Linked DNA regions of Pedosphaera parvula Ellin514. The protein of the gene in region 1 interacts with the protein of each later gene in a pairwise test. Links are inferred from orthologs where the notes say so. Each region holds a gene or a part of one and is shown on either strand. Other genes may lie near its edges. The genes, in order: ligA and leuS.

Evidence for each region.
Region 2: the proteins of ligA (region 1) and leuS interact in binary tests that used the Escherichia coli proteins (3 or more experiments, as listed by UniProt). The link is inferred for Pedosphaera parvula Ellin514 from one-to-one orthologs.

Annotation. Positions count from the first base shown.
Region 1 is NZ_ABOX02000013.1:73,478-81,321, reverse strand. The notes cover bases 1,805-4,802. They hold ligA (NAD-dependent DNA ligase LigA), read left to right. Parts: upstream 1,805-2,281; coding sequence 2,282-4,324; downstream 4,325-4,802. Other genes in these bases: CFLAV_RS12445 (hypothetical protein), read left to right, coding at 4,458-4,673; CFLAV_RS12455 (chloride channel protein), read right to left, coding at 1,805-2,091. Also shown: CFLAV_RS12460 (thioredoxin family protein), read right to left, coding at 1-223; more of CFLAV_RS12455, read right to left, coding at 280-1,804; CFLAV_RS32255 (PAS domain S-box protein), read left to right, coding at 4,970-7,786; CFLAV_RS12435 (glycoside hydrolase family 57 protein), read right to left, coding at 7,795-7,844. UniProt on the Escherichia coli protein: DNA ligase that catalyzes the formation of phosphodiester linkages between 5'-phosphoryl and 3'-hydroxyl groups in double-stranded DNA using NAD as a coenzyme and as the energy source for the reaction.
Region 2 is NZ_ABOX02000040.1:42,843-50,927, forward strand. What follows is about bases 2,340-5,578. They hold leuS (leucine--tRNA ligase), read left to right. Parts: upstream 2,340-2,648; coding sequence 2,649-5,378; downstream 5,379-5,578. Other genes in these bases: CFLAV_RS32965 (PEP-CTERM sorting domain-containing protein), read left to right, coding at 2,340-2,558; CFLAV_RS23520 (Minf_1886 family protein), read left to right, coding at 5,536-5,578. Also shown: CFLAV_RS23500 (inositol monophosphatase family protein), read left to right, coding at 1-588; CFLAV_RS23505 (non-canonical purine NTP pyrophosphatase), read right to left, coding at 605-1,309; more of CFLAV_RS32965, read left to right, coding at 1,791-2,339; more of CFLAV_RS23520, read left to right, coding at 5,579-5,967; CFLAV_RS32970 (M16 family metallopeptidase), read left to right, coding at 6,022-7,503; CFLAV_RS23530 (M16 family metallopeptidase), read left to right, coding at 7,470-8,085.

The DNA.
Region 1 (7,844 bases):
TGGCCACAATCCCGACTCCTTTGGCTTGGTAATCACGCCCAAACTGCGCCAAGCCCTCACGAATATGCTTCACGTAAGGACAATGATTGCACATGAAGATAACCACCAACGCCGGGGCATCTTTGAAATCTGCCAGCGAAACAGTCTTTCCGTTGGTATCCGGCAAGTGGAAATCGGGCGCGCTCGTGCCGAGCGGCAACATGGTTGAAGGTGTCAAAGCCATGCCGGAAATTTGATTCTCCGCCCGACACTTGTCCAGACTGAATGTGAACGCTGAAACTATTTGGCGAACTTCGGCCAGCGCAACGTTCGCGCCAGCCACGGATGTTTCTCGCGCAAATCTTCTTCTTCCATGTGCTTGGTGCGCGCCGCCATGATGTTTGCCCGCCCCAAGTAACCAACAATCCGCTTTGGGTTACTTCGCTCCACCACCGGCAATCGCCCCACGTCCTGCTTCAGCATCTTGCTGATCGCCACGTTGAGCAGTTCATCTGTGTACGTGACAACGGGATTTTTCTTGCCCGAATCCAGCACGGTATTTTTCTCAGCGGCCTTTCCCTGCAATGCACGCACCACATCCCCACGCGTAATAATCCCTACCAAATCACCACTCCCATCCACGATCAACGTCCCTTGGCGACGCGTCAGTTGCGGATCACCCTGGGCAATCAGGTCCGAGAACTGCGTCACCGGCATATCACCGGGGATGGTGGGTGGATTGGCATCCATTACGTCGCCCACGCGCAATAGGCTGAACAGATCGACACTGTATTCACAACTGATATGCCGTCCCCGGCGCGCAATTTTCTCGGTCAGGATGGATCGCCGCAAGAGCAACACCGTTACTCCCAGGGAAGCAATGCAACCAATCATCACTGCTGGCAAGGCATTCAAATCATGCGTCAATTCCAGCGCAAAAATCGTCCCTGTAAATGGTGCACGCATGGTGCCGCCCATCATCGCCCCCATTGCCACCATGGCCCAAAGCCCGGTATCGCCTATATGAATCCAACGCGACAACAACGCCCCCAGCGCGCCGCCCATTATGAGCAACGGAGCCAGCACACCGCCGGAAGTTCCCGATCCCAGCGCGATGGACCAGACGATCGCCTTGCCAATCAGCAAACCCAAGACCGCCGCTCCGACCAATTCCCCGCGCAACAATCCGTGAATTAATTTGTATCCCACCCCCAACACCCGCGGATCAATGTAACCACCGATGCCGACGAACACTGCACCAATCGCCGGCCACCACATCCAATGAATCGGCAACTTTTTGAAAGCATCCTCGAGCGCATAAACCAGGGTGGTGACGGCTCCGGAGGCCAAACCAGCGGCGATACCCACCACGCCAGCGACCAACAGCTCAGCACCTGTCATGGCTCCATGAGGTAATACCGGGAAGATCGGTCCCGCGCCCAAAAGAGGAACACGCATGGCCGAAGCCATGATGGCAGACACCGCCACGGGAATCAAACTGCGCGGCTTCCATTCAAAAAGCAGCAATTCCACCGCCAGCAAAATTGCTGCAATGGGCGTCGAGAAAATGGCAGCCATGCCGCCAGCCGCACCCGCGACCAGCAAGGTCTTGCGTTCAGCGGCAGTCAGATGAAAATATTGAGCAAACAAGGAACCACAAGCCCCGCCGGTCATGATAATCGGCCCCTCCGCGCCAAACGGACCGCCAGTTCCAATGGAAATGGCTGAAGAAATCGGCTTCAATATCGCCACTTTCGGCTCCAGTTTGCTTCGACCGATCAAAATCGCTTCCAACGCCTCCGGAATCCCATGCCCGCGTATCTTGGGCGAACCGTACCGCGCCATTAAACCAATGATAAGCGCACCGATCACCGGAATGATGATTACCCACGCCCCAATATGGGCATCCTGCGGCGTCACATCCTCCACCTTGAACCGGTGAAAGAAGGAAATATTGGTGATTAAGCTGATCAGCCAAAGTAATCCGTACGCGACACCGGCACTAATAGCGCCAATAATGGCGGCCATGCCGGAAAGCAGCAGAACTCTGGAATTGGTGGTAAAGTCGGATAGAGAATCCGAGATTTCGGGTGTATGTGTTGAATCGGTCATATCAAAAAATGTCGATCTACAAGGCCGGGAAGGAAGCCCGCACGCGAAGACAGACAACCAGACTATAAGTTTCATAACTGTTTGCTACAAGTGCTTTGTCCGCTTGCCACCGGCTTTAAGGAAAGGTAATTGATTGGGGGTGCAGCATTAATGCGTAAACAAGGCCCCAGCTTGAATCCTGAAGAAGCCCATGACTCATAACGAAGCCAAGACTCGACACACCCAGCTCGTCGAGGAAATTCGCGGCCACGACAATGCCTATTATGTCGAGGCGAAGCCCACCATCAGTGATCAGGCTTACGACCGACTCTATCACGAGCTGCTCGATCTCGAGAAAAAATTCCCCGACCTCATCACCTCCGATTCTCCCAGCCAACGCGTCAGCGGTGAGCCACTGAAAGAATTCAAGCCCGTCCACCATCTCTCGCCGATGATGAGTCTGGACAACACCTACTCACAGCAGGATGTCCGCGATTTCGTCGGCCGCGTCCAACGCTTGCTCCCCAACGAAACGTTGGAATGGATTCTGGAACCCAAAGTCGACGGCGTCGCCATCAATCTCAAATACGAAAAAGGAGTTTTCGTCTGCGGTGCAACCCGTGGCGACGGCACCACTGGTGATGACGTCACCTCCAATCTCAAAACGATCCGTAGCATCGCGGGCAAGCTCAAGGCTTCTGGCAGGAAACTGCCTGACGTCGTGGAAATCCGCGGTGAGGTTTATCTTCCCAAGGCTGCTTTTACGAAAATCAATGCGGAACGAGTCGCCGCTGGCGAGGAACCTTTCGCCAATCCGCGCAATTCCGCCGCCGGTTCGCTCAAGCAACTTGATCCTCGCATCGTCGCCAAACGCCCGCTCGACGTCATCGTCTATGGCCTCGGTGTATTTGAAGGGGCTGAACGGCCCAAGGAACATGACGAAGTGCTGGCCTGGTTGAAATCTGCTGGCTGCAAAACTCCCGAAAAAACCTGGAAGTGCTGCTCCGCCGATGAATTGATTGATGCCATCAACGAGCTCGATCAATTGCGCCGCAAGTTCACCTACGAAACCGACGGGGCGGTGATCAAACTCAATTCCTTCGCCTTGCGCGAAAGAATCGGTTTTACCTCCAAGGCTCCTCGTTGGGCCATTGCCTACAAATACGCCGCTGAACAGGCCGAAACCAAACTCAAGGCCATCACCATTCAGGTCGGCCGCACGGGCGCCCTCACTCCCGTTGCCGAACTTGAACCCGTTTTTCTCGCGGGCAGCACCATCAGCCGTGCGACCTTGCACAATGAAGATGAACTGCGCCGCAAGGACATTCGCGTTGGCGACACGGTCACTATTGAAAAAGCCGGCGAGGTCATTCCGGCCGTCGTGGGCGTGGTATTGACGAAGCGCACCGGCAAGGAAGTGCAGTTTCAATTTCCAACTCACTGCCCGGAATGCGGCAGCAAGGTCGCGCGCACGGAAGGCACTGAAAATGGAGCTGCCGGTGTCGTCTGGCGTTGTCTCAATGCTGCCTGTCCCGCTCAAATTCGTGGACGCATCGAGCATTGGTGCGCACGCGGCGCGATGGATATCGAAGGTGGCGGCGAAGCGCTCGTCAGCCAACTCGTCACGAAAGGGCTCGTCCGCGAAGTCTCCGATCTTTATTCACTCACCCTGGATCAAGTCGCCGGATTGGAGCGCATGGGCGAAAAGTCCGCGCAAAATTTTTTGGATGGCGTTCAAGCCAGCAAGACCCGCGACATGTGGCGACTCCTCTTTGGCCTCGGCATCTTGCATGTCGGTGCAGGTGTGGCCAAACGACTCGGCCGCCGCTTCACAACACTCGATGACATTTTTGCAGCCAGCCAGGAGCAGCTCACCGAAGTCGAGGACATTGGCGAAGTCATCGCCCACAGCATCGTGCAATGGCATCAGGAGCCGAAGAATCGCGAACTCATCGAGCTGCTCCGCAAAGCCGGACTCAATTTCAATTCGGAGCTCTATAAGCCCGCCGCCGCGTTGGGCCACTTCGCCGGAAAAACCTTTGTGCTCACCGGCACCCTGCCGACTCTCAAACGCGAAGAAGCCGCCGCGAAGATCGAAGCCCTCGGCGGCAAGGTCAGCGGCAGCGTCAGCAAGAAAACAGATTACATCGTTGCTGGTGAAGACGCGGGCTCCAAACTGGAAAAAGCCCAAAAACTCGGGGTCAAAATCATTGATGAAGCGGCTTTTCTGAAACTGTGCGCCAATGCAGTTTGATTACCCGACCCTTGGTAATTGCTATTCGCATGGGTCATCTAAAATCCTGGTCACAATAAGAATGTCGCCCGCGTTCAACTTCACCCGACTTGCAAACAGCTTTCGGCAAGTCGAGACTGGAAGGGAGGTACATATGCAAAATGCGAATTCACAAAGCTTGGGGCTGCGCATAGCAGGTGCATTGTTCGGACTGATAGCCGTGGCGCACCTGTTCCGACTGGTGATGCACCAAGATATCATTCTGGCTGGCTATCGGTTTCCGTTATGGTCAAGCGTAATAGCCTTTCTCTTTTTTGCCGGTCTGGCCGTCTGGTTGTTCGAGCTCGCCCGCTCTAAACACAATCAGTGAGCTCAGCCCCCAATTCCCTGATCAGCATATTGTAGGGAATCGTTGACCTGGAGAATATTGTCATCACTCCCACGCGCAGTTACTGTGAATAAGTCGACCCGAAACTCGATAAATCCCAAAAGCTCGGCAGCAAAGCCGTTGATGAATCGGTATTTCTGACGCTGTGTGACTGTTGATAAGTTTTAAGCTGTCAACACAGCGGATTGCTTGCTTTTCAAAAATCTCTTCGCTAGGGTACGTGGACAGACTCGGTCCCGTGAAAAAAATTAGGTCGAGCAATCAGAAGCTGTACCATCATGAAGCAACCTTCGCGGTTCGATGAAAGCCCCGATTCGACTCCCCAACATTCGTCCGCTGAACAACATCTGCGTGAAAGTGAGGCGCGTTTCCGTTCACTGGTGCTGGCCACAGCGCAGGCCATCTGGACAGCTGGACCCGATGGACGCCTCACTTCGAAAAATCCAAGCTGGGAAGCCTTCACTGGCCTGACTCATCAGGAAAGCGTCGATTTCGGATGGCTGAAGGCCGTCCACCCCGAGGATCAGCAACTTACGTTAAGTGCCTGGAAGACCGCAGTCGCCAACACTGCCAGTTATTCCATCGAGCACCGATTGCAGCGCCACGATGGTCAATGGCGTTACATGCTTACCCGCGCCGTGCCGGTCTTCGACGAACAGGGCCAGGTCCGCGAATGGATTGGCGCAAATACAGACATCACCGAACGCAAGCGGGCCGAATTTCGCGGCGCTGTATTCTCCGTCCTCGGCCAGCGCCTCAGCGCCGCCAGGACGCCGCGGGATGCCGCGAGGACCATTCTGGACGCTGCCGATCAACTCATTGGTTGGGACGGTTGTTTTCTCGACTCCTACTCCTCTGAACAGGATGTGATTAACAGTGTTCTGGCCATGGATTTGATGAATGGCTTGCGCACCGAAGTTGCTCCCAGCGGCGACGGTGGCGAACCGACCGCAACCATGCGCAGGGTTCTCGCCGAAGGCGCCCAGCTCATCCTGCGCGAGAACCCACAGTCTCAACCGAACAGTACGATGCGCTTTGGCGACGTGAATCGTCCGGCAGCTTCCCTGATGTTTGTCCCGATTCGCAGTTCGCTGAAAGTTGCCGGCTTCTTATCCATCCAGAGCTACAAACTCCATGCCTACTCCAGGGAGGATTTAAGAACTCTCCAAAGCCTTGCGGACTACTGCGGCGCCGCGCTGGAACGCATCCAATCGGAAGAAGCACTCCATGCTTCCGAACGAAAATATTTACTCCTCTTCGACCGCAACCCCAGCCCTCTGATCGTTTACGACATCGAGACGCTGCGGGTGCTCGCCGCAAATGAAGCCGCCATCCATCACTACGGATATTCCCGCGAGGAATTTCTGGCGATGACCCTCAAGGATTACCGTCCTCCAGAGGATGTTCCATTCCTGGTGAAAAAAATGCAGACCATGGGTGATGGCCTCCAACTGTTGGGCCCATTCCGTCATTTAAAAAAGGACGGCAGCATTATTCTCGTCGACATCAACTCCCACTCACTGACCTTTGAAGGCCGAAAGGCACGATTGGTGATGATGACCGACATCACCGAGCGCAAGCGAGCGGAAGATAATCTGGTGCGTTTGGCCACAGCGGTCGAGCAATCGACGGATATCATCATCCATCTCGATCTCGACGGGTTGATTGAATATGTCAATCCCGCCTTCGAACGCATTACCGGTTATGGTCGTGAGGCCATGGTTGGACGCCACATCAACAGTTTGCCGCAGGACGGAGAAGCGCACTTCGAATTCGCGCACCTGGTTGGCCGGATTGCGGTTTCCGGCAGTTGGAGCGGACGTTTCGTTTCCCGCAAGAAGGATGGTCAAAAGTTTGAAGCGGATGTTTCCATTTATCCCATTCGAGACGAGGGAGGGAAAATTACCAGCTACATCGCCGTGGAACGCGATGTGACCAGGGAGACAGCCCTGGAAGAGCAAGTGCGACTGGCCCAAAAAATGGAGGCCATTGGCTTGCTCGCTGGCGGCGTGGCGCATGATTTCAACAACCTTTTGCAGGTGATCATGGGTTATACCATGCTGGCACGCAGCGCATCGGAACACGAACTGGGGCATCATTTGGAACAGGTCCAGAAAGCTGCCGAACGAGCGACCCAGCTCACGCGCCAGTTGCTTGCCTTTGGACGGCGGCAGGCCATGCAGAAGACGGACACGGATATTAACCAGCTGGTGGCCGACCATCTCAAAATGCTCCGCCGTTTGATCGGAGAAAATATTGAAATTCATTTCCTCGCCGGCAAACATTTGGAAAATATTTTTGCCGATAAGGGCCAGTTGGAACAGGTGCTCCTGAACCTGTGCGTGAATGCGCGCGATGCGATGCCGAATGGCGGGCAACTCACGCTGGAGACACAAAACTTCGTTATTGATCACTCGTTCTGTGAAGATCATCCGTGGGCCAGGGCCGGGAATTTTATTCTGCTCACCGTAACCGATAACGGCATGGGGATGGACCGCGAAACACTCAGTCGCATTTTTGAACCCTTTTTCACGACCAAACCGAAAGGACGCGGCACCGGTCTCGGTCTTTCAGTTGTCTATGGAATTATTCGCCAGCATGAAGGACTGATTCATGTGTATAGCGAGCCTGGTTTGGGAACGACATTTAAGATTTATATTCCGATGGCCCAGCGTGTTTCCGAAATGGTGGAGCAGAATCTCCACACTGTCCCTCCGGGGGGAACCGAAACCATTCTCCTGGCCGAGGATGAGCCAATGGTCCGTCAATTGGCAGTCAAAACCCTCGAACGCGTCGGCTACCGGGTCATTGCCGCCAGCAACGGTGAAGAGACCTGCGATCTTTTTGCTCTGCATGCCAAAGACGTGGACCTGCTGCTGTTGGATGTTGTGATGCCAAAGTTGGGAGGCAAGGAAGCTTACAGCCGCATTAACGAAACTCACCCGGGTGTGCCGGTGCTCTTTTGCAGTGGTTACAGTGGCAACTCGCTGGAGGCGGGTTATTTCCAGGTGGAAGGTTTGGAACTGCTCCAAAAACCGTACAGCTCGAACGACCTGCTGCTAAAAGTTCGAGAGCTTCTCGAAAAAAGGAAATAGAACCTGCCTCAAGCCCAGTAGCGATAATCGATATCCGGAAAGATATTGTCCATAAACT
Region 2 (8,085 bases), on another replicon or contig:
CTTGGTGAGGAAGGGGTTTCGGGCGATCAGAGTGCCGATTCACGGTGGGTGGTAGATCCCATCGATGGGACGGTTAATTTCTCATATGAGATTCCGCACGCCTGTGTTTCCATCGCATTGCAGACGAAGGATAAAACCAGCGGCGAATATGTGACTGTCGTTGGCGTGGTGTACGATCCTTTTTGCGACGAACTTTGGACGGCAATTCGCGGGCAGCCTTCCAAATTGAATGGCAAGGTCATTCATGTCAGCGACCGAAAAGCCTTGAAGGATTGCATTGTGTCCATTGGGTTTGCCAAATCCCGGTCGAATTTGGAACGCACCCTGCCCTATTTTAACGTGCTGGTGCGGCGTGTTCGGAAGATACGACTGATGGGCGCTGCGGCTTTGGCCATGACCTACGTGGCATCCGGTCGTTTTGATGCCTATTTCGAGCAGGGCATCAAGCTTTGGGACATCGCAGCCGGCGGGTTAATCCTGGAATGTGCCGGGGGCGAATTCTGGAACGAGCCAGTTGATAGCCAACACACTTATCGTCTGGTCGCGAACAACGGCTATCTTCGCAAGAAACTGCAGTCTCTGAAATAAGCTGAGCGCTCCGATGCTATACGGCGGACATTGAATCCAACCGTTGGCGTAATTTGGCGAGTGCCTTGGCCCGATGACTGAGCTGATTTTTCGTCACTTCGCCCAATTCAGCAAAGCTTTGTTGATAGCCATTTGGGACAAAAAGCGGGTCGTAACCGAAGCCCCCCAGGCCACTGGGCTTTGTGCTGATGCTGCCTTCGCATGCACCATCAAAGATTTGAGTTTGCAATTCAAATTCATTTGCATCGCAGACGGGGGAGGAACCGGCTGCGGAGAGTTGAAAAACTGGAGTCAGAGCGATGACGCAACGAAACCGTGCAGAACGTTTCCCGGGTGGAACGTCCTTTAACAGACGGAGCAGCTTGGCATTGTTATCAGCGTCAGAAGAATTGCCTTCAAGCTGTTTATCCAACGCTGCGAAACGGGCTGAATGCACTCCCGGAGCGCCATTGAGCGCATCGACTTCCAAACCGGAGTCGTCGGCTAAAACAAAGAAGTTTGAGCCAGCAGATAAGAATTCCCCGGGTTGTTCCCTGGCGACCCACTCAGCAAGTTTGACCGCTTTCAACGTGGCATTTCCCTGGAAGGTATCCGCATCTTCCTTAACGGCCGGAGCGCCAGAAAAATCCTTTAACGTAAGATATCGAAAACGATCAGTAAGAATGGCACGGATTTCTTCCACCTTGTGTGCATTGCGAGTAGCGATCAACAGAGTCGTCATATCCCCAGCATTCCATTGCTGAGGAAAGAAGACGATATTATTTGACCTGATGATTGGGAACCCCGCCTACAAACGAGATGCAGGCGAGGTATCCCGCCTCATTTTTCAAGGAACACCCCTTGAAAAGCTGCTTTGATGCAATTCTTATTCTGATAGCCAATCTTCGAAGACATGAAAGGCTATTGTGAATTGAGACACCCCATCCTCCCTCTTGTTCCCGGAAAAATGCTTTTTGATAAGATTCTTAGGAACAAAAAGTTCCTGTGGCCTTCTTACCATCACAAACCAATGATTAAGTATTAAGAAATTCTGCAAGTTTAGCAGACACGATAACGATGAATTCAGGTGAGTATCCTCAACTGGTTGGAAACCTGCCCGATATCGATGTTGGGTCGATTCTTACGTTTTACATTCGGAAGACGCAGTCACCTTCAACTCAGCCATTTACCGTCTGAATCATTCTGATAAACTACATTTTGACATGCACAAAAGAAACCTGCGATTCCACGGTTTGGTCTGTTTGATTGTTCTGATCATGGCGGGCATTCCTGCCATGGCGACAACGGTCACCTTGAGTCCGATCGCTGACACTTCCCTGTTTCAAAACAACCCGGATAATAACCTGGGAGGACATACCAATTTTGCGGCTGGAACCATGGCCAATGGATCGCGAAGTCGAGCGATCGTTGAATTCGATCCGGGTTCATTGATTCCGGCTGGTTCCATCATTACTTCCGTGACGCTTACACTTAATGTTACGGCAGCAGGCAATTCGAATCCGACCAGTTTCGAACTGCATCCCATGCTCGTGAACTGGGGTGAGGGAAATAAAACCGGGCAAACAGGCGCGCCGGCTTCACCAGGCGAGGCCACCTGGAACGCACCTTTTGCAAGCACAACTTTGTGGGGAACACCCGGAGGCCAAAGCGGGAATGATTATGCCGCAGGCGCAAGCGCATCCACCTCGATTGGAACCTCCGGGGCTTTTACTTTTGCATCCACGTCGTCACTGGTATCGGATGTTCAGACCTGGCTGGATAATCCCGGCACCGATTTTGGTTGGATGTTGCTGACTGGGAACGAGTCCACCCTGAACTCAGCCCATCGATTTGCGTCGCGTGAGGATGGCTTGGGGCGCGGACCTCTGCTTACCATCGCATTTTCACCCGTCCCCGAACCTTCCACCATGGCTCTGGTCACGCTTGGCACTCTGGGTTTCTTTTCGTTCCGCAGATTTAAATCCTGTTGAGCCTACCGCCTTTAGTCAGGGCTGTAGGATAGTAAAAAGATAGCATTCTGCCATTGCGTTCAGGCTGCTTTTCTTCAATATTTGCCCCCTATGTCGAGTGGTCGTAAACAGTATCCTTTTGATTTGATCGAGTCGAAGTGGCAGTCCATTTGGGACCGCCAGCAAACCTTCCGTGCCTGGAACCCGGGCGAGACGGTTCCGCAAGAACATCCTTTTGCGAAGCGTCACCAGCAGGTGCTGCCGCCGAAGTATTACATCCTCGACATGTTCCCCTACCCTTCCGGCGCCGGACTCCATGTCGGCCATCCCGAAGGCTATACTGCCACTGACATACTCGCACGTTATCGTCGTGCAGTTGGTTACAATGTCCTTCATCCAATGGGCTGGGATGCTTTCGGTTTGCCTGCGGAACAATACGCCATCAAAACCGGCCAACATCCTCGCAAAACCACCGAGGCTAACATTTCCACATTCAAGCGGCAGATTAAATCGCTTGGTTTTAGTTATGATTGGTCACGGGAGGTGGATACGACCGATCCAAAGTATTTCAAATGGTCGCAGTGGATTTTCCTGAAGCTCTATAATTCCTGGTTCAATCTCAAAACCAACAAGGCCGAGCCTATTGAAACGCTAAGCTATCCGGTTGGGTTAAAGACTGAGGAGGAGAAGCGAACGTATCGCGATAACAAGCGCCTGGCTTATGTGGCCGAAGCTCCAGTTAACTGGTGTCCCGAACTTGGGACCGTTTTGGCCAATGAAGAAGTCATTGATGGCAAAAGCGAAGTGGGTGGTTTTCCCGTCGTTCGCAAGCCGATGCGCCAATGGATGCTCCGCATCACGGCGTATGCGGAAAAGCTCTTGAACGATTTGGAAGGGATTGATTGGAGTCACTCGCTCAAGGAAATGCAACGCAATTGGATTGGGCGGAGTGAAGGAGCCGAGGTCCACTTTCAAATCGCTGGTTCGAACGAGCAGATCACCGTTTTCACCACGCGGCCTGATACATTGTTTGGAGCGACTTACATGGTGTTGTCACCAGAGCATAAATTGTTAAGTCAAATCACCACGTCCGAGCAGCGCGATGCGTTGAAGACGTATCAAGAGTTTGCCGCAGGCAAGAGCGATTTGGAGCGCACTGAATTGGCAAAGGAAAAGACGGGTGTGTTCACGGGAGCATATGCTCTTAACCCGGTTAACAACGCGCGCATACCGATCTGGATTGCTGACTACGTACTCGCGAGTTATGGCACCGGCGCCATCATGGCAGTGCCAGCGCACGATACCCGCGACTTCGAATTTGCACAAAAGTTCAAACTGCCAGTTGTCCAGGTAGTGCAACCGCCTGAAGGAAAGGATTGGCAAGGGTTCACCGATGACGGCATTGCCATCAACTCCAACAGCCCGGAAATATCTTTAAACGGATTGCCGACATCGGAAGCGAAGAAGAAGATCACGGCCTGGCTGGAGGAAAAGGGACTCGGCCACAAAACCATTAATTTCAAACTGCGCGACTGGTTGTTCAGCCGTCAACGGTATTGGGGCGAACCATTCCCGATTATCTGGAAGAAGGATGCCCAGGGCAATTTACACCATGAAGCATTGCCGGAATCAGCCTTGCCCGTGGTGCCACCCGATCTGACCGACTTCAAACCCACGACAAGCGGCGAACCGCCTTTGGCACGCGCCAAGGATTGGGTGAATTTGCCGGATGGCTCAATTCGGGAAACAAACACGATGCCGCAGTGGGCGGGCAGTTGCTGGTATTACCTGCGCTATATCGATGCGCGGAATGACAAAACATTCTGTGACTCCAACGCCGAACATTACTGGATGGGAACGGGAAAGAGTCCGATCGCCAATGTCCAAGGTGCAAAGCCGCCGACCCCAGGGGTTGATCTTTATGTTGGTGGGACGGAACATGCTGTTTTGCATCTTCTTTATGCGCGGTTTTGGCACAAGGTGCTTTTCGATCTGGGCCAGGTCTCCACACCCGAGCCATTCTTCAAGCTCGTTAATCAAGGGCTGATACTTGGTGAAGATGGACAGAAGATGTCCAAGAGCCGCGGCAATGTGGTTAATCCGGACGATGTGCTTGGTGAATACGGCGCAGATGCATTTCGACTCTATGAAATGTTCATGGGTCCGCTGGAAATGGTGAAGCCATGGAACACGAAGGGTGTCGAAGGCGTGTATCGTTTCCTGGGTCGTGTGTGGCGTTTATTTGTAGATGAGCAGAGCGAGACAGAGTTTGAGCAGAACCTGACAACTGAAGGCGGCAAAGGTGCCGAACTTCTAAACGCAATAAAACTTAGCGGAGCCATTAAAGATATTGCCGCGAGTCCCGCTCAGCTGAAGACGTTGCACGCTACCATCAAGAAAGTGACGGAGGATTTGGATCACCTCCGCTTCAACACAGCCATTTCGGCGCTCATGGTATTTGTGAACGAAGCGATTACGTGGGAGACCAAGCCGGTTTCCGTGTTGCGAGATTTTCTTACCTTACTCCAACCTTTTGCGCCACATTTGGCGGAGGAACTCTCTGGGAAGCTGGCGGCTTCAACCGGCGGAACCCAGGCAACTCTTGCGTACGTTCCATGGCCGAAGTATGACCCGGCTTTGCTGGTGGAAACGACATTGGAAATTCCGGTGCAGGTTAATGGCAAGCTGCGTGACAAGTTGGTCGTGCCGGCGGACACTACTCAGGAGCAACTGGAGTCATTGGCGTTGGCCAGCGAAAAGGTCAAACCTTATATCGAGGGCAAAACGGTCAAGAAAATCATTGTTGTCCCGAGGAAATTAGTGAACATTGCGGTCGGATGAGTTTTCGATTACAATAGCGAAGTGATTCATTTGACGAAGAAGGAACAGTTGGTGCTTTGTATTGTCACAGCACTACTGCTCACAGGTTGGGCGGTGAAAGGTTATCGGACGTCCCATCCGCCGACCAGAGCAAGTGAACTCGCAAAACCATAAAAGAATGCAAGCAGCTTCATTTGAAGAGGTTCTGGAGCAAATCCTGTTGAAGGATAAGCGCTACCATCGTGATGCCTACGTGTTTCTACGCGAGGCATTGGACTATACCCAAAAGCTGGTAACGAAGGGAACATCCAAGGGCAGCATCCGGCATGTTAGCGGGCAGGAATTGCTCGCTGGAATTCGTGATTATGCCTTGGAACAGTTCGGGCCCATGGCGATTACCGTTTTGGAGGAATGGGGAATTAAATCATGCCAGGAGTTTGGCGAGATGGTTTTTATCATGGTTGAGAATAGTCTCCTCGCAAAAACCGATCAGGACTCGCGCGCTGATTTTGAGGGCGGCTATGATTTTCATGAGGCATTTACCAAACCCTTCCTGCCCAAGGAAAAACTTTCGACGCAATTGCCGGAAGCCAAGCCTGCCCGGGCGTAGGTTCGTTGGAGTAAAAGGTCCAGATTTTTAAACAGAATATTTGTCTACTGAAATATGTCCGCACCCACTGTGTCCACGGCCAGAAACGGTTTAATCGGAAGTAGTGACCTCCCGGCGCTGCCGCCCGGAGTAAAGGTGACCACGTTGGAAAACGGGCTCACGATCATTGTGCGTGAAGACCACAATGCACCGGTGGTATCAGTGCAGGCGTGGAGCATGACTGGAAGCGTCCACGAAGGAAAGTGGCTGGGCGCTGGAATGTCTCATGTGCTTGAGCACATGCTTTTCAAAGGGACCACGACGCGTGGCGCAGGGCGCATTGACCAGGAGGTCCAGGACGCGGGAGGTTACATGAACGCCTATACCTCCTTCGATCGCACAGTCTATTACATCGATGTGCCGAATACCGGCGCGAAGGTGGCAGTGGATATTCTTTGCGACATCATGCAGCACGCCACCCTGCCCGCGGAGGAGATGGAAAAGGAGAAGCAGGTTATTCTTCGCGAAATGGACATGAACCAGGATGATCCTGGACGTCGCTCCAGCAGGCGCTTGTTTGAGACTGCATATACGAAGAGCCCCTACCGTTACACAGTCATCGGTTATCCCGACATATATAACGAGTTAAAGGCGGATGACATCCGGGAGTATTATCATCAGCGCTATGCTCCCAACAACGTGTTCTACGTTGTTGTGGGAGACATCAAGACGGAGGAAGTTATTGCCCAGATTCGGGAGTCGTATGCCAAAGCCAAAGCCAAGGCAATGCCGCCGCTGGTATTACCTGAGGAGCCAAAGCAGACGGCCTCACGCGAGGTGATTGAAGAAGCGCCAATTGAATTGGGATATGTTTATTTTAGCTGGCACATACCGGAATTAAGGCATCCAGATGTTCCGATTCTCGATGTCCTGGCGGTCATTCTGGGTAGTGGCCGCAGCTCGCACCTGTATCAGCAAATTCGGGAGAAAGCGGGATTGGTAAATTCCGTGGATGCATGGACGTACAGTCCAGGAAGCACCGGGTTGCTCGGCATGAGCGCGGTGGTGGATGCTGATAAGTTCAACGCGGCGCGGGAAGCGATGCTGGTTGAAATTGAGAAGCTGAAGGATGAACCAATTTCCGCCGCCGAGGTGAACAAGGCAGTAAAACAATTCATTTCGGCCACCTTGTCTTCACGCAAAACGATGAGTGGGCAGGCCCAGGATTTGGGCGGCAACTGGCTCTCGGCGAATGATCTGAATTTTTCAGAGCGTTACCTGGCAGCAGTGAAACAGGTGACGCCGGCGGACTTGCAACGGGTCGCCAGGCAATATTTGACTTCCGGCAACCGAACACTTTATGCGTTGCTGCTACGGGCGCTGCGCCGAAACCGACGACGCTGGGCGAAGAGAAGCAGGAACATCCGATACAAAAATTTGATTTGCCGAATGGATTGCGATTGCTGGTCAAGGAGGACCATCGCCTGCCTTTCGTGCAATTTCGCGCGGTGTTTAAGGGCGGCGTGTTGGCTGAGGAGCCTGAGAAAAACGGAGTGAGCAGCCTTACGACGAAAATGCTCCTGAAAGGTACAAAGACACATTCGGCGGAAGACATTGCGCGGGAGATCGAATCCATCGGCGGCAGCATCGATACGTTTGGCGGGAACAACAGTTTTGGAGCGAGCGCCGAAGTTTTGAGCGGCGATTTTGCCACGGGACTGGATCTGTTATCGGATGTCCTGCTTAATCCGGTGTTCCCCTCCTCCGCCCTCGAAAGAGAAAAGCAAATCCAACTTGCCGGCATCAAAGCGCAGAAAGATCAGCTTTTAAAAACTGCAGGGGTTAATATGCGCAAGGCCCTGTTTGGCAATCAGGGATATGGCTTGGACAGTATGGGCACAGAAGAAACCGTGCCGCGCCTGCAGGTGGCCGATCTACAGAACTTGCATCAACGGCTGACAGTTCCGAACAATTGTGTGCTGGCGATTTATGGTGATGTGCAGGCAGGTGCCGTAAAGGCTGAGGTTGAAAAAATGTTCGGGAATTGGAAACCCAGTGCCAAACCGCTGCCTGAACCAGTCAAGCCCAAGCTTCTTAGCGAGGTGAAGCAGGTCTGCGAAACGCGCGATAAGAAGCAGG